2 linked regions of the Cupriavidus necator N-1 genome follow. The protein of the gene in region 1 interacts with the protein of each later gene in a pairwise test. Links are inferred from orthologs where the notes say so. Each region holds a gene or a part of one and is shown on either strand. Other genes may lie near its edges. The genes, in order: CNE_RS07515 and grxD.

Region 1 (10,285 bases):
GGCTGCGCTGGCGGAGATGGCCTTTGCCGGCCACTGTGGCGTGTCGCTAAACGTCGACATGCTGGCGCTGGACCCGCAGCAGGAGCAGGACTACGGCGACGCCAAGAACTGGGCGCAGCAGATTGCCGAGCGCCGCAACGACCAGACCCTGCGCGCGCTGTTCTCGGAAGAGCTGGGCGCGGTGGTGCAGGTGCGTATGGACGACCGCGACACGGTCTTCGCCGTGCTGCGCGAAGCCGGCCTTTCGGCCTGCAGCCATGTGGTGGGCAAGCCCAACGCGACCGACCAGATCGAGGTCTACCGCGATGCCAAGAAGGTCTTCGGCGCCTCGCGCACGGACCTGCAGCGCAACTGGAGCGAAGTCAGCTGGCGCATCTCGCGCCTGCGCGACAACCCGGCCTGCGCCGACAGCGAATACGACCGCCTGCTCGACGCCGCCGACCCAGGTATCAGCCCGGTGCTGACCTTCGATGCGGCCGAAGACATCGCCGCGCCGTTCATCGCCGCCGGCGCCCGTCCGCGCGTGGCCATCCTGCGCGAGCAGGGCGTCAACTCGCAGATCGAGATGGCGTACAGCATGGACCGCGCCGGCTTTGACACGCACGACGTGCACATGAGCGACCTGATCGCCGGCCGCGCCAACCTGGCCGACTTCAGCGGTTTCGTTGCCTGCGGCGGCTTCAGCTACGGCGACGTGCTGGGCGCGGGCGAGGGCTGGGCCAAGACCATCCTGTTCAACGCGCAGATGGCCGAGCAGTTCGCGGCCTTCTTCAACCGCCAGGACACTTTCGCGCTGGGCGTTTGCAACGGCTGCCAGATGATGAGCAACCTGGCCCCGATCATTCCGGGCGCGGGTGCGTGGCCCAAGTTCACGCGCAACCAGTCGGAGCAGTACGAAGCGCGCTACGTGACCGTGGAAGTGCAGTCCTCGCCGTCGATTTTCTTCGCTGGCATGGAAGGCAGCCGCATCCCGATCGTGGTTGCCCACGGCGAAGGGTTTGCCGACTTCTCGCAGCAGGGCAATATCGACCAGGCCCACGTGGCGCTGCGCTTTGTCGACAACTACGGTGCGGTCACGCAGGCCTATCCGCTCAACCCGAACGGCTCGCCCGACGGCATTACCTCGGTGACCACCGTCGATGGCCGCTTCACCGTGCTGATGCCGCACCCGGAACGCGTGTTCCGTGCCGCGACCATGAGCTGGGCGCCGGATGCGTGGAAGCAGGTTGCCGACGGCGGCAGCCCGTGGATGCGGATGTTCCGCAATGCGCGGAAGTGGGTGGGGTAAGCATCAGCCCAGGGCCTGCGCCCTTCGTCCCAACCATAGCCACCGGCAGCGCCGGTGGCTTTTTAGTTTTTCGGCGATGCAAGCAGCCAAAGCCCGGATGGCGACGGCCATTTCGCTACGCATCTTGGAATCTTCCGCATTTCCTGCCGCTTTCGCACTGTTACTCTCGCGCTGACTCACGATCGGATGCAGGACTGGTTCCCTTGCATCCGGGTCGCTCGAACACGGAACGGTGGATTCGGAGATCCCATCATGAATCAGAAGGTGCAGTCGTCCCCGGCAGTCGATGCAGACTATATGTTTACCCCGGTCCCGCCCGACGCACGCAGGACGACCTGGAAACAGGTGGCGGTATGGGTGGGGTTTAGCTACGTTGCCACCGGCCTGTTCATCGGCGGCACGCTGGCCGGGCCGGCGGGCGGCGCGGGTGTTTCCTTCCCCATGGCCTTGCTGGCCATCGCCATCGGCATGGGCATCCTGTTCGTGCTGACGTCGCTGCTGGGCGTCATCGCGCAACGAACCGGGCTGAGCCTGGCGCTGCTGTGCCGCTATGCCTATGGCGCAAAAGGCATGAACCTGCCGATGCTGACGCTGGGCTGGTTCTCCGCCATCACCGGCATGGTGGGCGACATCTGGGGCGCGTTCATCGGCAATCCGAGCGGCATCACCGTGCTTGACCCGGCCCGCCTGGGATTCGACATCGCGCCGATCACGCTGGAAGTGTTCCTGGCATGCGTGACCTGCGGCCTGCTGTTCACCGCGACCTCGATGTCCGGCATGAAAGGGCTGGAGCGGCTGGCGGTGGCGGTGGCGCCCGTCATCATGCTGATCGCGGTGCTGGTACTGGTGTACCTGCTGTTGCATCCGGTCCTGAACGCGAAAGCGCAGCCGCTGGCGGAGAACGCATCATGAAGAAGGTCTTGCTGAATGAGTTCTCCACGGCCGAACTGGAGGCCATGTTTGCCGCTGGCGGTATAGACAGCGACATCACCGTTTTTGGCAGTTGCGAAAGTCACGGCGGGCACCTGCCGCTCGGGCCGAACCTGTTCGTTCCCGCCGAAGTGGCACGGCTGGCGGCGCAACGGCTTGAACGGACCATTGTGGTCCCCGGCGTGCCGTTCGGCACCTCGATGCACTACAACGCCACCCGATGGCGGTCTCGCTGCGCTTCAAGACGGTGACGGCGCTTGCCGAGGATATCTTCGAGAGCCTGATTGCCTACGATATCCGGTACATCTTTGTGCTGAACGGGCACGACGGCAATATTGCGCCGCTCGAGATCGCCCAGCGCAAGGTTAAGCAGCGCTACCCGAAGGTGGTGTTCGCCTTCCTGCCTGCCTGGTGGTCGGTGATCGGCAGCCGGCTTGGCGACGGCTTCTTCGCCGAGTGGAATGGATTGGGCCACGGCGGCGAAGGTGAAACCTCGATCACCATGGCGGTGTTTCCGTACCTGTGCGACCTGGGCAAGGCCATGCGGCAGATGCCGGTAGACAGCATCCGCATCGGCGAGCGCGTACAGATCATGTGGGATATCGCCAAGGTTTCGGCGACCGGCGCCACCGGTGACCCGACCTGGGCCAGCGCGGAAAAGGGCAGCAAGATGCTGGACGCGCTGGTCGGACTGGTTACCGACAGTATCAGGCAGCTCGATGAAACGGGGTGGCGCTACGACCTGCGCCAGTGAAGGCAAGGTTCAGCCGGCAAGCGGAGGGAGCAGGCGTGAACTCCATGACGCATAGGCGTAGGTCAGCATGCGCCCCGATTCAAAACCCGGAGGCGGCCTGATCTCGCCGCGAGCCTCCCTGTACGCCACCACGGCGTGCAGGATCTTCTCGGGCGCGTAACGGTCACGCAGGGGCAGGTAGGGGTGGAGCTGGCGCCAGCCGGGGGCGGCGCCGTCCAGGGTCGCCCAGGCAAGTGCGCAATAGCACATGCCCCGGGACGAGAGATGCCAGAGTTGCCAGTAACGGCCAGTCGACTCCACGCGCTGCATCCTTGAATCTTGCAGGACCGGCGGGGGGCGACCGGACCGTGCCTTACTGGATCTTGGCCTTGTCCTTGAGTGACTTCATCATGGCCTGGAACTGCTCGCGCTGCCAGTTCTGGTCCCCCATCAGCATCTGCGTCAACTGCGGCTTGACCTCTTCGAACGACGGGATCTTGGCGTCGCGCACGTCGACCAGTTCGATGATATGCCAGCCGAACTGGGTCTTGACCGGCGTATCGGTCAGCTGGCCCTTCTTCAGGCCGGTCATGGCTGCCGAGAACTCAGGCACGTAGCTGCTGCTGTTGGCCCAGTCCAGGTCGCCGCCGTTGGCCGCGGAGCCCGGGTCCTTGGACGAGGCCTTGGCCATGTCCTCAAACTTGGCGCCGCCCTTGATCTTGGTGATGATCGCCTTGGCGTCGGCTTCCTTTTCCACCAGGATATGGCGGGCGTGGTATTCCTTGCCGTTGCCAAACTGCGACTTGATCTTGTCGTACTGCTTGCGCAACTCGGCGTCGCTGGCGCCGTGGGTCTTCACGTAGTCTTCGAACACTGCGCCGGCCAGCACGTTCAGGCGGGCCTGTTCCAGTTGTTCCTGCACGTCGTCGCGCTGGGTCAGGCCGCGCTTGTTGGCTTCCTGCGAGAGCAGTTCGCGGTCGATCAGCATGTTGCGTGCGCGCGAGCGCAGCTCCGGGTTGTCGGGCTGGCCGGTGCCGGCGATCAACTTGTCCAGCTTTGCCGATGAAATGGCCTTGCCATTCACGACGGCGGCATTCTGGGCGATGGCCGGCAGGCTGCCGGCAGCAAGCACAGCCGCCAGGCTGAACGAGAGGACGGTGGTCTTCATGGAATCAGGTCTGAGAGTTGCTGGAAGAATAGTGTGATGATGCGCGGGATTGGTACTCTTGGTCGGTGAACGCAGTCACGGCAAGTGCGTGGATCTGCGCGGGGAACAGACCGCGCAGCGCATCATACACCATGCGGTGTCGTGCAACCCGGCTGTGACCCGTAAAGCGCTCGCTGACGATTGTCACGTGGTAATGTCCGCCGCCGGATGCGGCGCCGGCATGTCCGGCGTGCAGCGCGCTGTCGTCGCGCACGGCCAGGTGGCTGGGGGCGAGCGCTTCGCGCAGCATCGCCTCGATAGTAGCGGGATCGGCTGCCATCAATGGTTTCCTTCGGTTTGGGGGTGCGGGGGCGGGGCCGTCAGTCCTGGCTGTTCTCGGGCATGTGGCGCGACAGCCAGACACTCTGGGCGACGATGAACACCAGCATCATCCCCATGCTGCCGAACAGCTTGAAGTTGACCCAGGTCTCGGTCGAGAACTGGTAGGCCACGTACAGGTTCAGCACGCCCATGGCGGCAAAGAAGCCGGCCCAGGCGGCGTTCAGCCGCGCCCACACCGGGTCGGGCAGGGTCACCTGTTTTTCCATCATGGCGCGGATCAGGTTCTTGCGCCAGCCGATCACCGAGCCCAGCAGCGCCACCGCGAACATCCAGTAGAGCACGGTCGGCTTCCACTTGATGAAGGTCTCGTTGTGCAGCACCAGCGTGGCGCCGCCGAACACCGCGATGATCAGCAGGCTGACCCACTGCATCGGCTCGACCTTGCGGTGGCGGAACCAGACCCAGCCGATCTGCAGCACCGTGGCGCCAATGGCCACGGCGGTGGCGGTGTAGATGTCAGCCAGCTTGAAGGCGGCAAAAAACAGGATGACCGGGAACAGGTCGAACAGGAATTTCATGCGGTACCAGGTTGTGTCCGGCGTGCTTGCCGGAGCGTTCAGCGCTGCGGGTCGCGCCGGGGTTTGTCGCCGCTGCCGGCGGCGTGGGCATCATCCGCCGCACGCTGTGCCGGGTCGCGATCATCGAATTTTAGCGCAGCCGAGTTGATGCAATAGCGCAGACCGGTCGGGGCGGGGCCATCTTCGAAGACATGGCCCAGATGGCTGCCGCATTCCTTGCAGCGTACCTCTACCCGCGTCATGCCGTGGCTGTGGTCGACGTGCTCGGCAATCACCTCGCCGTTGATGGCGCGGAAATAGCTGGGCCAGCCGCAGCCGGCATCGAACTTGGTGGCGGATTCGAACAGCGGCGTGCCGCAGCCCACGCAGTGGTAGATGCCGTTGTCCCAGTGGTCCCAGTAGCGGCCGGTGAACGGGCGCTCGGTGGCGGCCTCGCGGGTCACGCGGTATTCGATGTCGGAGAGTTGTTCACGCCACTCGGCGTCGGTCTTGGTGGTGGTCATGGTTTGTCCTCGCAGGGCTTCCTCGGATGGGTTCCTCAGTTAAGGCATTGGTCGTGCGAACTGCGCGAACCTTACACCGGCTGGCGCCGGCGTACCGGGCGCGGATCACATGGCGTCACGACGAGCAACTGACCTCCAGGCCGGACGCCCAGTCCGGCGGCAGCGCCGCGTAGTGTTCTGCCTCCGGCTGTTCGTCGAAGGGGCGCGATAGCACTGCCAGCAGCCGGTCCACTTCGGTGAAGTCCTTCTCGCCGGCGTGCCGGATCGCGGTTTCGGCCAGGTGGTTGCGCAGCACGTATTTGGGGTTGACCGCCAGCATTTCCAGTTCGCGCGCGGCATCGTGCGACTGCTCGGCGCGCAGGCGCACGCGATAGTCGGCCACCCACGTGTCAAAGGCGGCACGATCCAGGAACAGGTCGCGCACCGGCGCGTCGCGCGCGGCATCGGTGGATGAAATGCCGCACAGCTTGCGCCAGAACAGCGTGTAGTCCACGCGCTGGCCGTGCAACAGCTGGAACAGGCTGGTCAGCAGTGGCTCATCGCTCTTGTCGTCGCCGCCGGCAGGCGGGCGCAGGCCCAGCTTGGCGCGGTAGTGGCGGAAGAACGCCGCGGCATAGCGCTCGCGGAACGGGTCCAGCGCCGCGCGCGCGGCTTCCACGGCGGCGTCGCGCGCGCCTTCCTTGTCGGCATCCTCCGGTGCCAGCCACAGCGGCAGCAGCGCCTGGGCCAGGCAGTGCAGGTTCCAGAACGCCACCTGCGGCTGCTGGCTGTAGGCGTAGCGGCCCTGCGTGTCGGAGTGGTTGCAGATATGGTTGGCGTCGAATGCATCGAGGAAGCCGAACGGGCCGTAGTCGATGGTCAGGCCCAGGATCGACATATTGTCGGTATTCATCACGCCATGGCAGAAGCCCACCGCCTGCCAGTGCGCGATCAGGTCGGCGGTGCGCAGCGAGACCTCGCGCAGCAGCGCCTGGTAGGGCTGGGTGTCGTCGCGGCACGCGGGCATGAAGTTGTCGATGACGAAATCCGCCAGCTTGCGCAGCGCGGCCACGTCGTCGTGCGCGGCGAAATGTTCGAAGTGCCCGAAGCGGATAAAGGTCGGCGACAGCCTGGTCACCACCGCGGCGGTCTCGATGGTCTCGCGGCGCACCGGCGCGTCCGAGCCCATGATCGACAGTGCGCGAGTGGTCGGCACGCCCAGTGCGGCCATGGCTTCGGAGCAGAGGTACTCACGGATCGACGAGCGCAGCACCGCGCGGCCATCGGCCATGCGCGAGTAGGGCGTCAGGCCCGCGCCCTTGAGCTGGACTTCCCACGGGCCGGTGGCGGTCTCGGCCTGCGCCAGGCGGATGGCACGGCCATCGCCGAGCTGGCCGGCCCACACCCCGAACTGGTGCCCGGAATATACGCTGGCGAGCGGGTCGGCCCAGTCCGGCACCTGGTTGCCGACAAAGGTCTCGATAAAGTCCTCGCGGCTGCCGATGTTGGCGTCCCAGCCGAGCAGCGCCGCCGCGGCCGGCGCCACCCCCACCAGGTAGGGTGACGGCAGCGGCGTGGGACGCAGGCGCGTAAAGAACTGCATGCCGAGTTCGGCGAAGCCGGGCGCGGTGCGAAAGGGCACGGACAGCGTGGCCGGCGTGGCTGTGTCGGAGGGCTGCGGAGCTTGTGACTGGGGCGTGTCTGGCATCGCGTAGGGGCGCCTCGGGGCGCAAGGGGCGGTGCGAATTCCGTGCGTTCGTCGATGTGCGGCGAACCGCGTAAAAGGCGGTGCAGCGCGGCATGCCGGGCGCACGAAAATGCGATGGTGGCTAGGGAAAACGACATGTTGAGGTGCAACATGCCACGCAGTATTGTACGTCCTCAACGGCACTCGACCGCTCGACCGAGTGAATGCCGCCATGCACCGCACGGTTATTTTCCTCCTTCAGTGCGCACATGAATCCGGTGCATGGGCTTTTCGCAGAATTGCGGCCCCGAATTCGATGGCAATACCGACGGCAACCCCGACGGCAATACGCAACGACAGTACGGCAGTGCACAACGAGATCGGCCGGATGCCGATTTGGTGCATGGAAACGACCGCCAAAAAATAGTACGGTTGTTCGTTTTCAGGCGAATTACACAAGACATTCAGGAGGCAGGTTCATGGCATTGATGGGTCAAATGATGAGCGCGCCGCTGCTCATTTCCTCCATCATCAAACACGCCGCGCGTTACTACGGCAGCACCGAGATCGTCTCGCGGCGCACGGAGGGCGACCTGCATCGCTATACGTACCGCGATTGCGAACTGCGCGCCCGCAAGCTTGCGCAGGCGCTGGGCGCACTGGGCGTGAAGCAGGGCGAGCGCGTCGGCACGCTGGCCTGGAACGGCTACCGCCACCTGGAGATCTACTACGGCGTGTCCGGCATGGGCGCCGTCTGCCATACCATCAACCCGCGCCTGTTCCCCGAGCAGATTGCCTATATCGTCAACCACGCGGAAGACGGCTATGTCTTCTTCGACCTGACCTTCCTGCCACTGGTGGAAGGCGTTGCGCCGCATTGCCCCAACGTCAAGGGGTGGGTGGCGATGACCGACCGCGCGCATATGCCGGCCGAATCCAAGGTGCCGCTGCTGTGCTACGAGGAGCTGATCGACGCGCAGGACGGCAACTACGAATGGCCGCAGTTCGACGAGAACCAGGCGTCGAGCCTGTGCTATACGTCGGGCACCACCGGCAATCCCAAGGGCGCGCTGTATTCGCACCGCTCGACGGTGCTGCACTCGTATGCGTCGGCACTGCCCGACGCGCTGGGCTGCTCCGCCAGCGACGTGATCCTGCCCGTGGTGCCGATGTTCCACGTCAATGCCTGGGGCCTGCCGTACTCGGTGCCGCTGGTCGGCGCCAAGCTGGTGCTGCCGGGTGCCAAGCTGGACGGGGCCTCGATCTATGAACTGTTCGAGCAGGAGAAGGTGACCTTCTCCGCCGGCGTGCCGACGGTGTGGCTCGGCCTGCTCCAGCACGTGCAGTCGAACAAGCTCAAGTTTTCCACCTTCCGCCGCACCGTGATCGGCGGCTCGGCCGCGCCGCCGGCGATGATCCGCGCGCTCGAGGCGCTGGATGTGGAAGTGATCCACGCTTGGGGCATGACCGAGATGTCGCCGCTGGGCACGTCGTGCAAGCTGCTGGCCAAGCACCAGGACCTGTCCGACGCCGACCGCCACAAGATCCAGGAAAAGCAGGGCCGCGTGATCTTCGGCGTCGACATGAAGATTGTCGATGGCGACGGCAACGAGCTGCCGTGGGACGGCAAGGCCTTCGGCGACCTGATGGTGCGCGGGCCGTGGATCATCGACCGCTACTTCCGCAACGATGCCAATCCGCTGGCCGACGGCTGGTTCCCGACTGGCGACGTCGCCACCATCGACGCCGATGGCTTCATGCAGATCACCGACCGCAGCAAGGACGTGATCAAGTCCGGCGGCGAATGGATCTCGTCGATTGATATCGAGAACGTCGCCGCCGCGCACCCCGCGGTGCATATGGCGGCCTGCATCTCAGCCTACCACCCCAAGTGGGATGAACGCCCGCTGCTGGTTGTGGTGAAGAAGCCCGGCGCCGAAGTCACCCGCGAAGAATTGCTGCAGTTCTTCGAGGGCAAGGTCGCCAAGTGGTGGATCCCGGACGACGTGGCCTTTGTCACCGAGATCCCGCTGACCGCCACCGGCAAGATGCAGAAGCTCAAGCTGCGCGAGCAGTTCAAGGACTACAAGCTGCCGACCGCCTGACGCCGGCACGCGCTTTCCGGTGCGCCTTGCCTGCTTGCGGCATGGCGTGTCCGGGGCCGGCTGCAGGGCGTGGCATGGAGGACGCCGCGCAGCCAGCCAAATACGACGACAAGCCAACGACAAGAGTGAAGGAGACAGGTATGACCAAAATGCGTCCGCTGGTGGCCGGTGTGGCCGTGTTTGCCGCACTGGGTTCTGCGCTGGTTTCAGGTACCGCACTCGCGGATACGGTGAAGATCGCCTTCATTGACCCGCTATCGGGGCTGATGGCTCCCGTTGGGCAGAACCAGCTCAAGAGCTGGCAGTATGTCGCCGACATCGCCAACCAGAAGAACTGGGCCGGCGCGCACAAGTTTGAGGTGGTGGGTTTCGACAACAAGCTGTCGCCGCAGGAAAGCCTGACCATCCTCAAGCAGGCGGTCGACCAGAACATCCGCTATATCGTGCAGGGCAACGGCTCGTCGGTCGGGCTGGCGCTGCAGGACGCGGTGGCCAAGCACAACGAGCGCAACCCCGGCAAGGAGATCGTCTACCTGAACTACGCCGCGGTGGACCCGGACATGACCAATGCCAAATGCAACTACTGGCATTTCCGGCTCGACGCCAACTCGGACATGAAGATGGAGGCGCTGACCACCTTCCTGGCCAAGGACCCGAACGTCAAGAAGGTCTACCTGATCAACCAGAACTACTCGTTCGGCCACCAGGTGGCGCGCGCGGCCAAGGACTACCTGAAGCGCAAGCGCCCGGACATCCAGATCGTCGGTGAAGACCTGCACCCGCTGGCGCAGGTCAAGGACTTTGCCCCGTACGCGGCCAAGATCAAGGCCTCTGGCGCCGATACCGTGATCACCGGCAACTGGGGCAGCGACCTGGCGCTGCTGATCAAGGCGGGCAAGGATGCCGGCCTGACCACCAATTACTACACCTACTACGCCGGCACCACCGGCGTGCCCACGGCGATGGGCGCCACCGGCGCCGAGCACGTCAAGT
Region 2 (10,318 bases), 1.9 Mb from region 1 along the record:
CACCGCGCGGTCATATGGCCTACACCTCCGGCACCACCGGCCGGCCCAAGGGCGTGGTGCGCCAGGCGCTGCCGCTGGACCGGCTGGAGGAACAGCTCGCGCGCATGCGCTCGGTGGTGCGGCAGACCTACGGTATCGAGCCGGGCTGCCGCACGCTGATGTCGGCGCCGCTGTACCACAGCGCGCCGGGCTCGTTTATCCAGAACGCGCTGCAGATGGCCGAACGCCTGGTGCTCACGCCGCGCTTTGATGCCGAGCAGGTGCTGGCGCTGGTGGAGAAGCACCGCATCGACGTGCTCTACCTGGTGCCGATCATGTACGTGCGCCTGCTCAAGCTGCCGCCCGAGGTGCGCGCCAAGTACGACCTGTCATCGATCCGCTTCGTTGCCTCCACCGGCTCGCCGTGCTCGCCCGACGTGAAGCGCGCGATGCTGGAATGGCTGGGCCCGGTCATCCATGAGACCTACGCCTCCAGCGAAGCCGGCATGATCACCGTGGCCACGCCGGCCGATGCCGCCGCGCGCCCGGGGACCGCCGGCAAGCCGGTCGATGACGCGCAGCTGCGCATCCTCGACGAGAACGGCCGCCAGTGCGCGCCGGGCGAAGTCGGCCTGGTCTACGTGCGCCAGCCCGCCTATCCCGACTTCAGCTACCGCAACAACGACGCCGCGCGCGCCGCCATCGACCGCGACGGGCTGGTGACGCTGGGCGACATGGGCTATGTCGATGCCGACGGCTACCTGTTTATCTGCGACCGCGCCTCGGACATGGTGATCTCCGGCGGCGTGAACATCTACCCGGCCGAGATCGAGCACGAGCTGGTGCGCTACCCCGGCGTGGCCGACTGCGTAGTGTTCGGCATCCCCGACGACGAATACGGCGAGCGCCTGCTGGGCATGGTGCAGCCGATGCCGGGCGTGGAGATCCGCGAGGCCGAGGTGATCGACTGGCTGCGCCAGCGGCTGTCGGGCTTCAAGGTGCCGCGCAGCATCGTGGTCGAGGCGCAGCTGCCGCGCGATGAAACCGGCAAGCTCGCCAAGCGCCGCCTGCGTGACCGATACTGGGAAGGCCGCCAGCGCCGCGTCTGAGCGCCCGCCCGGCCTGCATGGATCACGACCGATAACAACAGGAGGAGACGCGATGCAGAACCAACCGAGCGGACGGCGCGCCTGGCTCGCCGCGATGGCAGCCGGCGCGGGGTGCGCGCTGGCCATGTGGGGCGGGGCCGCGCAGGCTGCCTATCCCGATCGCCCGATCAAGCTGGTGGTGCCCTACACGCCCGGCGGCTCAACCGACCAGTTCGGCCGCGCGCTGGCCGACGGCATGTCGCGCCAGCTGGGCCAGACCGTGGTGGTGGAAAACCGCCCCGGCGCGGCCACCATGATCGGCACCACCAGCGTGGCGCGTGCGCCCGCAGACGGCTACACCATGGTGCTGGCCACCAACGGCAGCATGGTGCTCAACCCGATGCTGTACAAGAAGATCAACTACGATCCACCCAAGGACTTCAGGATCTTCAGCATTGGCGCCGAGGTGCCGCTGGTGGTGGTGACCAACCCCAAGGTCCCGGCCAGCAATATCCGCGAGTTCGCGGCCTACGCCAAGGCCGCGGGCGGCAAGCTCAACTATGGCTCGGTCGGCCTGGGCAACGCGCTCCAGCTGGCCACCGAAATGCTCAAGACCGAGCTGGGCATCAGCGTCACTCACGTGCCCTACAACGGCAGCGCCCCGGCGCTGTCGGCGCTGCTGGCCAACGACGTGCAGCTGATGGTGGATGTGGTCAGCACCTCGCTGCCGCATATCAAGGCGGGCAAGCTCAAGGCCCTGGCGGTCACCGGCCGCACCCGGCTGGATGTGCTGCCCAACGTGCCGACCGTGGCGGAAAGCGGCTATCCCAACTTCCAGGCCGCCACCTGGTTCGGCCTGGCCGTGCCCGCGCAGACGCCGCCCGATGCGGTGGCCAGGCTGCAGGCCGCTGCTGCCCACGTGCTCAAGGACGCGCAGTTCCGTTCCACCTTCAGCGCGCTGGGACTGGTCGTGCAGGCCCCGCGCACGCAGGCCGAGATCGACCGCTATATCGAAGCCGACCGCGAGCACTGGGGCAAGGTCATCAAGGCCAATAACATTTCGTTGGACTGACTGGAAGTGCCGGAGCCGCCAGGGCCATGGGGTAAGCTACTGCTCGCCCCTGGCCCGGCAGGCCGGCGGTGACTTTCCCGTCACCGCCCGCGCCAATCAGGAACAACCCGGCCGGGGCGGGCTCCAACCCGGAGCCGTTCATCAGGAGTCCGATTTGAAATTCCCCGTTGCCGGGCTGGCGCTTGCCGGCCTGCTGGGCGCCGCTGCCGGCGCCATTGCTGCCCCTGCTTCCGCCCCTGCCGCCAGGCCGGCGGCCCCCGCACCGGCCAAGGCCCAGGCCGAGAACAGCGCGCTGTCGCCGCTGCTGGCCATGCTGGAAATCGGCAACCCGCTGCCGGCCTTGCCGGATTGCGCCGACAAGCGCACGCCCGATGGCCGCGATGTCACCGGATTCTGTGTCGAACTGAAGGGCGATGGCCTGATGCGCCAGGTCGGCGTGCCGCGCGCGCAGCGCCCGTCCTTTATGGACGGCCCCTTTGTGCTGGCCTTTGTCGACCGCAACGCGCTGGTCGGCCTGGTGGTGCCGACCGCCGGCGCCAACTCGCAGCAGGCCGCGGCCGACAGCGTCAGCGCGCTGTACGGCAAGCCGTTCCGGCAGGAGCAGGTCGACATGCCCGACAAGGCTGGCAAGAGCGTCAAGACGCTGCACGCCGGCTGGATGCACAAGCCGCTGACGGTTGAGCTCTACGCCATGCCGGAAGACCCCAACACCGGCACCATCGAAATGCTGCTGCCGCAGGCGCGCATGCTGATGGCGGACAAGGATGCCGAGGTGGACAAGCAGCTCAATCCGGCCTCGGCGCCCGCGGCCAAGGGCGGCAAGGCAGCCGCCGCCAAGCCCGCACCGAAGCCTGCGCCCAAGCCGGAGAAGCCTGGCAGCTGGTAACACCCGCAGCAGGCGGGCCTCAGAGCCCTTCCATCACCTTGTCCAGCCCCCGCACCACGCCACGCACGGTGTGGACCTTGCGGATCGCCAGCAGCGCGCCGGCGACATAGGGCGTGGAGCCGTCGCCGGCCTCGTGCTTCAGGTGCAGGCGCTGGCCGTCGGCGCCGAAGATCACTTCCACGCCAAGCTGGTAGCCCGGCAGCCGCACCGCGTGCACCTGCGTGCCCGACATGGTGGCGCCGCGGGTTTCCTTCGGGCCGTTGACCTGGTCGACCGGCACCGCCTGCGCGGCGGCCTTGACCTGGCCGAGCCGGTAGGCCAGCTCGCGCACGGTGCCAGAGGGCACATCGATCTTGCCGGCCTTGGCGTAGTCGATGATCTCCCAGTGTTCCAGGTGGCGCGCGGCCATCTCGGCAAACTTCTGCAGCAGCACCACCGTGATGGCGAAATTGCCGCAGGCGAGCACGCCGCGGTCGGCCTGGCGTGCGGCCGCATCAATCTCCGCATAGTCCTCGTCGGTCAGCCCCGAAGTGCCCACCACCACGTGCGCGCCGTGCGCCAGCGCCTGCAGGATGTTGTGCTTGGCGATGCCCGGCTTGGTGTATTCGACATAGACGTCGTAGGGCGTTGCCCCCAGGGTCTCGATGCTGGCGGCCGCCACGCCCGGCGTATCGGCATGGCCGGTCAGCTGCGCCAGAGGCTGCCCGGCGGCGCCGCGCGACAAGCCGGCCACCAGGGTCATGTCGGCCGCATGGGCCACGCCGCGCGCCAGTTCGCCGCCGGCCCAGCCGGTCACGCCGCCCACGGCGACACGGATCGGGTTGTTCATATTGTTGCTCCGCAAACGCTTGATCGGGTTGGCAGCATACCGCGTCAGCCGGCGGCGCGCCGGCGGTCGAGCTTGCGTGCCAGCACGATCGAGGTGGTGGTGTGGTTGACGCCGTCGAGCATGCCGATCTCGTCGAGCAGCCGGTCCAGCCGGTCGTGCGTGTCGCAGCGGATCGCCACCAGGTAGTCGACCGGGCCACTGACGGAATTGACCTCTTCGATCTCGGGCAGGCGCTGCAGCGCGCGCAGGATGGCGGGCGCGGCCTTGGGCTGCACTGACAGGCCGCAGTAGGCCAGGATGGCGTTGTCTTCCATGCGCTGCCCCAGCCGCACGCCGTAGCCGGCAATCACCCCGCTGCGCTCCAGCCGCGCGATGCGCGCGACCACGGTGGTGCGGGCGATACCCAGGTGCCGGGCGAGGTTGGCGGCGCTTTCGCGGGCATTGGCCTGCAGCAGCGACAGCAGGTGCCGGTCGGTGGTGTCGAGCTCGGTCATTGCGTCGGGATGGTTCGTCGTTTCGTTCGATTATGGCGGGTTTTCGTCGTTCTTGTGGCTTCATTGTGTCGCGCGGGCTATCCATACTCCAGTCAACAGGACAACCTTTTCTTGTGGACGGAGACACCATGCAAGCCTCGAACCTGGGCCGGCAGGCCCCGCGCGACCTGCCCAAGGCGACCCGCCCGCTGCACGTGGTGGTGCTGGGTGCGGGCAAGATCGGGCGCACCATTGCCAGCATGCTGCATGACACTGGCGACTACCGCGTCAGCGTGGTCGATCATGACGCACGCCGCCTCGACGGCCTGCCGCGCGGCGTGCTGGCGCGCGCCGGCGACCCCACCGAGCCCGGCACCTGCGCCGCGTTGCTGGCCGGCGCCGATGCCGTGCTCAACGCGCTGCCGTTCCACGCCGCGATCAGCGTGGCTTCGGTGGCGGCGCGCCTGGGCGTGCATTACTTCGACCTGACCGAGGACGTGGCCGCGACCCAGGCCATCCGCCAGCTGGCGCAAAGCGCGCGCTCGGTGCTGATGCCGCAGTGCGGGCTGGCGCCGGGCTTTATCGGCGTAGTCGGGCATGACCTGGCGCAGCGCTTCCTGCGCGGCGGGGGGGAACTGCTGGACCTGCAGATGCGGGTCGGCGCGCTGCCGCGCTACCCCAGCAATGCGCTCAAGTACAACCTGACCTGGAGCACCGAGGGACTGATCAACGAGTACTGCAACCCGTGCGAGGCCATCGTCGACGGCCGCCGCGTGGAACTGACGGCGCTGGAGGGGCTGGAAAGCTTCGCGCTGGACGGCATCGAGTACGAAGCCTTTAATACATCTGGCGGCCTGGGCACGCTGCCCGAGACGCTGGCCGGCCGCGCGCGCCATGTCGACTACAAGTCCATCCGCTATCCGGGCCATTGCGCGCTGATGAAACTGCTGCTCAACGACCTGCGCCTGCGCGAACGCCGCGAATGGCTGCGCGATATCTTCGACCGCGCCATCCCGGTGACCGACCAGGACGTGGTGATCGTGTTCGCCACCGCCACCGGCTACCCCGCCGGGGGCGAACGCGGGCGCGGGCCGCTGACGCAGGCTTCGTTCTCGGCGCGCATCGGCGGAGTGGATGGCAAGGGTGGCCATGTCAACGCGATCCAGCTGACCACCGCCGCGGGAATCTGCACCGCGCTGGACATGGTGGCCACCGGCGCGCTGCCGCAATCCGGCTTCGTGCGGCAGGAGTCGATGCCGCTGGACGCCTTCCTTGCCAATCGCTTCGGCCGCCACTACACGCAGCATCCGCTCCAGGAGACCGTCATATGAAAGCGCAAGAGTTCGCTGCCTGCTGGGATTCGCTGGGCCTGCCGCGGCCGTGGCGGGAGGGCGCGCCGGCCGGTACCGTGACGGTACGCTCGCCGGTCGATGGCGAGGCCATCGGCCATGTCCCGGCCTGCACGCCGGCGCAGGCCGACGCGCTGATCGCCCGCGCCCATGCGGCGCAGACCACCTGGGCGCTGCTGCCCGCGCCCGCGCGCGGCGAGATCGTGCGGCGCTTCGGCGAGGTGCTGCGCGAACACAAGCCGGCGCTGGGCCGGCTGGTCTCGCTGGAGTCCGGCAAGATCCTGCAGGAAGGCCTGGGCGAGGTGCAGGAGATGATCGACATCTGCGACTTCGCGGTCGGGCTGTCGCGCCAGCTGCACGGGCTGACCATCGCCTCCGAGCGCCCGCAGCATGCAATGCGCGAGACCTGGCATCCGTATGGGCTGTGCGGCGTGATCTCGGCCTTCAACTTCCCGGTGGCGGTGTGGGCGTGGAATGCGGCGCTGGCGCTGGTGTGCGGCAACGGCGTGATCTGGAAACCCTCGGAAAGAGTCACCCTGTGCGCGCTGGCCGCGCATGGCCTGCTGGAGCGCGTGCTGGCCGCCGCGGCGCCGCAGCACACCGGCATCTCGGCGGTGCTGCCGGGCGGGCGCATGCTGGGCACCCACCTGGTATCGCACCCGGCGGTGCGGCTGGTCAGCGCCACCGGCTCGACCCGCATGGGCCGCGAGGTCGGCATTGCCTGCGCCGGGCACTTCAAGCGCAGCATCCTGGAGCTGGGCGGCAACAATGCCGCCATCGTCGCGCCCTCGGCCGACATCGAGCTGGCGGTGCGGGCCATCACCTTTGCCGCGGCCGGCACGGCGGGCCAGCGTTGCACCACGCTGCGTCGCTGCTTTATCCACGCCGACCTGATGGACACCATGGCGAGCCGGCTGATCACGGTGTTCGACCGCCTGCCCGTCGGCGACCCGCTCGCCGACGGCACCCTGGTCGGCCCGCTGATCGATACTGCCGCGGGCGATGCCATGGCCAATGCGCTGGCCGCCTGCCGCGCGCAAGGCAATATCGTCACCGGCGGCGAACGGCTGCTCGCCGACCGCTACCCGCATGCCTGTTATGTGCGGCCCGCGCTGGTCATGACCGACGAACAGCACGACACCATGCTGACCGAAACCTTCGCGCCGATCCTGTACATGATGCCGTACACCACGCTGGACGAGGCCATCGCGCTGAACAATGCCGCGGCGCACGGGCTATCGTCGTGCATCTTCACGGAATCGATGCGCGAGGCCGAGCGCTTCCTGTCCTCGGCAGGCAGCGACTGCGGCATCGCCAACGTCAACATCGGCACCAGCGGCGCGGAGATCGGCGGCGCCTTCGGTGGGGAAAAGGCGACCGGCGGGGGCCGCGAGTCGGGATCGGATGCGTGGAAGGGCTATATGCGCCGCGCCACCAACACCATCAACTATGGCGATTCGCTGCCGCTGGCGCAGGGGATACGGTTCGAGATCTGACGGCATCTCTGGATGTGTTACAAGGCGCGTAGGGAACGGTAACAAGCCTTACACGCCTTTGACGCCGTATTACGGTTTCTGCCCGTATAACGTCAGCAGGGCAGGCACATGCCCGTTCCGACCCCAAGGACAAATCATGAGAATGCTGACGATTGGACTGGCTGCCGCAGCGGCATCCGTCACCCTGCTGGGCGGCTGCGCCGTCTATCCCACGCCCGCCGGCCCCGCGGTCGGCCCTGCGCCGGTGTACGTGGCCCCGGCGCCGGTCGTGGTGGCACCGCGGCCGTACTATTACGGTGGCTATGGCTACTACGGCCGGGGATACCGCCACTGGTAAAGGCAGCCGTTGGCAGGATGATGCAGGAGGATGCCGGCGCGTAGAGAGAGGCTGCGCGCCGGTGGCATTTCAGTTGCCGGCGGCGTCGCCAGCCCGGCTATTCAGCCCGCCCCAGCTGGGCGCGAGCGTCTGGCCGATCTCCGGCAAGTCCACCAGGTCGAGCACGCGCCCGACCGTATGGTCGACCAGTTCGGCAATGCTCTGTGGCTTCTGGTAGAAACCCGGCACCGGCGGGAACACGATCCCGCCCATTTCCGTCACCGCCGTCATATTGCGCAGGTGCGCAAGGTTCAGCGGCGTTTCCCGCACCATCAGCACCAGCTTGCGCCGCTCCTTGAGCGTGACGTCGGCGGCGCGCGTGATCAGGTTGTCGGACAGGCCGTGCGCTATCGCCGCCAGCGTGCGCATGGAGCAGGGGGCCACCACCATCGCCTGTGCGCGGAACGAGCCGCTGGCGATGGTCGCACCGATGTCGCGCACGTTGTGCACGACGCTGGCCAGTGCCTCCACCTCGGCACGGCTGATGTCCAGCTCGTGCTGCAGGTTCATCACGCCAGCCGGCGAAATCAGCAGATGGGTTTCCACGGAAGGCGCCGCGCGCAGCACCTGCAGCAGGCGCACGCCGTAGATGGCGCCGGTGGCGCCCGTGATGGCGACGATCAGCCGTTTGGGTGTGCCGCCAGTCACGGACATAAAGGAACTCAGCCCTTCAGCAGGGTTTGCAGTTCGCCGTTCTGGTACATCTCCATCATGATGTCCGAGCCGCCGATGAACTCACCGTTCACGTAGAGCTGCGGGATGGTCGGCCAGTTGGCGTATTCCTTGATGCCCTGGCGCACGCCTTCGTCATCCAGCACGTTGACCGTGGTGGGCGCGTCCACGCCGCAGGCCTTCAGGATCTGGATGGCGCGGCCCGAGAAGCCGCACATCGGGAATTGCGCGGTGCCCTTCATGAACAGGACTACCGGGTTGCCCTTGACGATCTGATCGATCTTTTGCTGCACGTCGCTCATGGTTTGCTTTTCAGTGGGGCGATGCCGTGTCGCGGGCGCCGCCTGGGGGGAATGGGACACCACGCGGCCTGGCCGGTGGCGGGGATCTGACAACGATTTTACCGGAATCGCCGCCGGGCTTCAGTGAGCGGCAGTGATGCCGCCGGGCTGAGCGCCTGGCCAGCGCCCGCCGGTGCAGCGTTCCAGGCCGGCCAGGTCGCGGGCGGTGAAGACCCCGGTGAAACCGGCGTCCTCCAGCAGCTGGCGGGTGGCCTGCGCCTGGTCGTAGCCATGCTCCATCAGCAGCCAGCCGCCAGGCAGCAGCCGGGCGCCGGCACCGGCGACGATGACCCGCAGGTCGGACAGGCCGTCGTCGTGGTCGGTGAGCGCGTCGATCGGTTCGAAGCGCAGGTCGCCTTCGGCCAGGTGCGGGTCGCCCTCGGCGATATAGGGCGGATTACTGACGATCAGGTGGAAGCGCAGGCCCGCCGGCAGCGCCGCGTACCAGTCAGATACCAGGAAGTGGATGCGGTCGGCGCCGAGCGCGCTGGCGTTGTCCTGCGCCACCATCAGCGCGCCGGGCGAGATGTCGGTGGCCCAGACTTGCGCATCGCGGCGCTCGCGCGCCAGCGTCACGGCCAGGATGCCCGAGCCCGTGCCCAGGTCCAGCACGGTCGGCTGCGGCACCTCGGCCAGCCGAGCCAGCGAGGCTTCGGCGGCGACCTCGGTATCGGGCCGCGGGATCAGCACGTCAGGCGTGACCCGGAACTTGCGGCCGAAGAATTCGCGCTCGCCGATCAGGTAGGCCATCGGCTCGCCCGCCAGCCGCCGCGCCAGCAGCGTGGCAAAGGCGTCGCGCTGGGCGATGGTGAGGGTGTCGGTGTCACGCGTGATCAGCTGGGTGCGGCTCAGGCCGGTGACATGCGTCAGCAGCATGCGCACTTCCAGGGCAGGCAACCCGACCATGGCGGCGAGGGTCTGGGCTTCGCGCAGCGTGGGGGTCGCCGGCAGCGCGGCAGAGTTTGGGGAAGACATCGAAAGGGGGGGACGGTTCTTTTGCCGGCTACAAAAAACCCCACCGGCGCAAAGGCCTGGCGGGGCTTTGGGGCGGGACTTCCAGCTTGGCGCCAGTGTACCGCTCATCGACAGCGGGTGGCGCAATGCCCCCGCCCGGACGATTACTTATTGACGGCGTCCTTGGCCTTGTCGGCACCCGTGTTGACGGCATCCTTGGCGGCCTGCTTGGCATTTGCCATGGCGTGACCGGCGTCTTCCTTGGCCTTTTCGGCGGCGGCCGAGACGTCGGCTGCAGCACCGCTGGCGGCGGACTTGGCTGCGTCAGCGGCGTTGCTGGCGGCAGCGGCGGCATCGCTCGCGGCGGCCTTGGCGGATTCAGCGGCGCTTTGCATGGCGCTCTCGGCGTTCGAGGCGGCAGGCGGGGCTTCTTCCTTCTTGCTGCAAGCGGCCATGGCCGCGGTGATCATCAACAGCGCGAGCAGTTTTTTCATGATTTCGTCCTAGGTATGTTCTCGGGAGAGACTACGCCGGCACCATTCTCCGTTTGCCGGTCGAAATCGATTATAGACAGCCGCCTTACCCCTACCAGTGCTGTTTCAAGCATTTACAAGAAATACAAAGATATCGGCGACTTTACGCGGTGTTCGTGGCGGAAGTCTTTTGCGGATGGGTTTAGTGGCGCTTACGCACCTTCGCCAAGCGCTGCCAGCTGGTCAGCCTGATGCTCGGAGGCCAGCGCCGACAGCAGTTCATCCATGTCGCCGTCCATGATCATGTCGATCTTGTACAGCGTCAGGTTG

What was found.
Region 2: the proteins of CNE_RS07515 (region 1) and grxD interact in binary tests that used the Escherichia coli proteins (3 or more experiments, as listed by UniProt). The link is inferred for Cupriavidus necator N-1 from one-to-one orthologs.

What each region holds. Positions count from the first base shown.
Region 1 is NC_015726.1:1,565,915-1,576,199, forward strand. The notes cover bases 2,782-5,745. They hold CNE_RS07515 (BolA family protein), read right to left. Parts: upstream 4,439-5,745; coding sequence 4,124-4,438; downstream 2,782-4,123. Other genes in these bases: CNE_RS07505 (hypothetical protein), read right to left, coding at 2,982-3,281; CNE_RS07510 (peptidylprolyl isomerase), read right to left, coding at 3,325-4,119; CNE_RS07520 (septation protein A), read right to left, coding at 4,479-5,018; msrB (peptide-methionine (R)-S-oxide reductase MsrB), read right to left, coding at 5,057-5,521; CNE_RS07530 (protein adenylyltransferase SelO), read right to left, coding at 5,637-5,745. Also shown: purL (phosphoribosylformylglycinamidine synthase), read left to right, coding at 1-1,288; CNE_RS07495 (cytosine permease), read left to right, coding at 1,541-2,200; more of CNE_RS07530, read right to left, coding at 5,746-7,208; CNE_RS07535 (3-(methylthio)propionyl-CoA ligase), read left to right, coding at 7,667-9,292; CNE_RS07540 (branched-chain amino acid ABC transporter substrate-binding protein), read left to right, coding at 9,433-10,285. UniProt on the Escherichia coli protein: Transcriptional regulator that plays an important role in general stress response. Has many effects on cell morphology, cell growth and cell division. Acts by regulating the transcription of many genes, including dacA (PBP-5), dacC (PBP-6), ampC and mreB.
Region 2 is NC_015726.1:3,420,775-3,431,092, reverse strand. Bases 6,867-9,863 are described here. They hold grxD (Grx4 family monothiol glutaredoxin), read right to left. Parts: upstream 8,523-9,863; coding sequence 8,211-8,522; downstream 6,867-8,210. Other genes in these bases: CNE_RS16020 (hypothetical protein), read right to left, coding at 9,680-9,863; prmC (peptide chain release factor N(5)-glutamine methyltransferase), read right to left, coding at 8,643-9,536; CNE_RS16035 (UbiX family flavin prenyltransferase), read right to left, coding at 7,579-8,202; CNE_RS16040 (hypothetical protein), read left to right, coding at 7,315-7,509; amaB (L-piperidine-6-carboxylate dehydrogenase), read left to right, coding at 6,867-7,172. Outside these bases: CNE_RS16075 (acyl-CoA synthetase), read left to right, coding at 1-1,088; CNE_RS16070 (Bug family tripartite tricarboxylate transporter substrate binding protein), read left to right, coding at 1,141-2,139; CNE_RS16065 (hypothetical protein), read left to right, coding at 2,294-3,025; dapB (4-hydroxy-tetrahydrodipicolinate reductase), read right to left, coding at 3,045-3,854; CNE_RS16055 (Lrp/AsnC family transcriptional regulator), read right to left, coding at 3,899-4,348; CNE_RS16050 (saccharopine dehydrogenase C-terminal domain-containing protein), read left to right, coding at 4,477-5,658; more of amaB, read left to right, coding at 5,655-6,866; more of CNE_RS16020, read right to left, coding at 9,864-10,009; prfA (peptide chain release factor 1), read right to left, coding at 10,201-10,318. UniProt on the Escherichia coli protein: Monothiol glutaredoxin involved in the biogenesis of iron-sulfur clusters.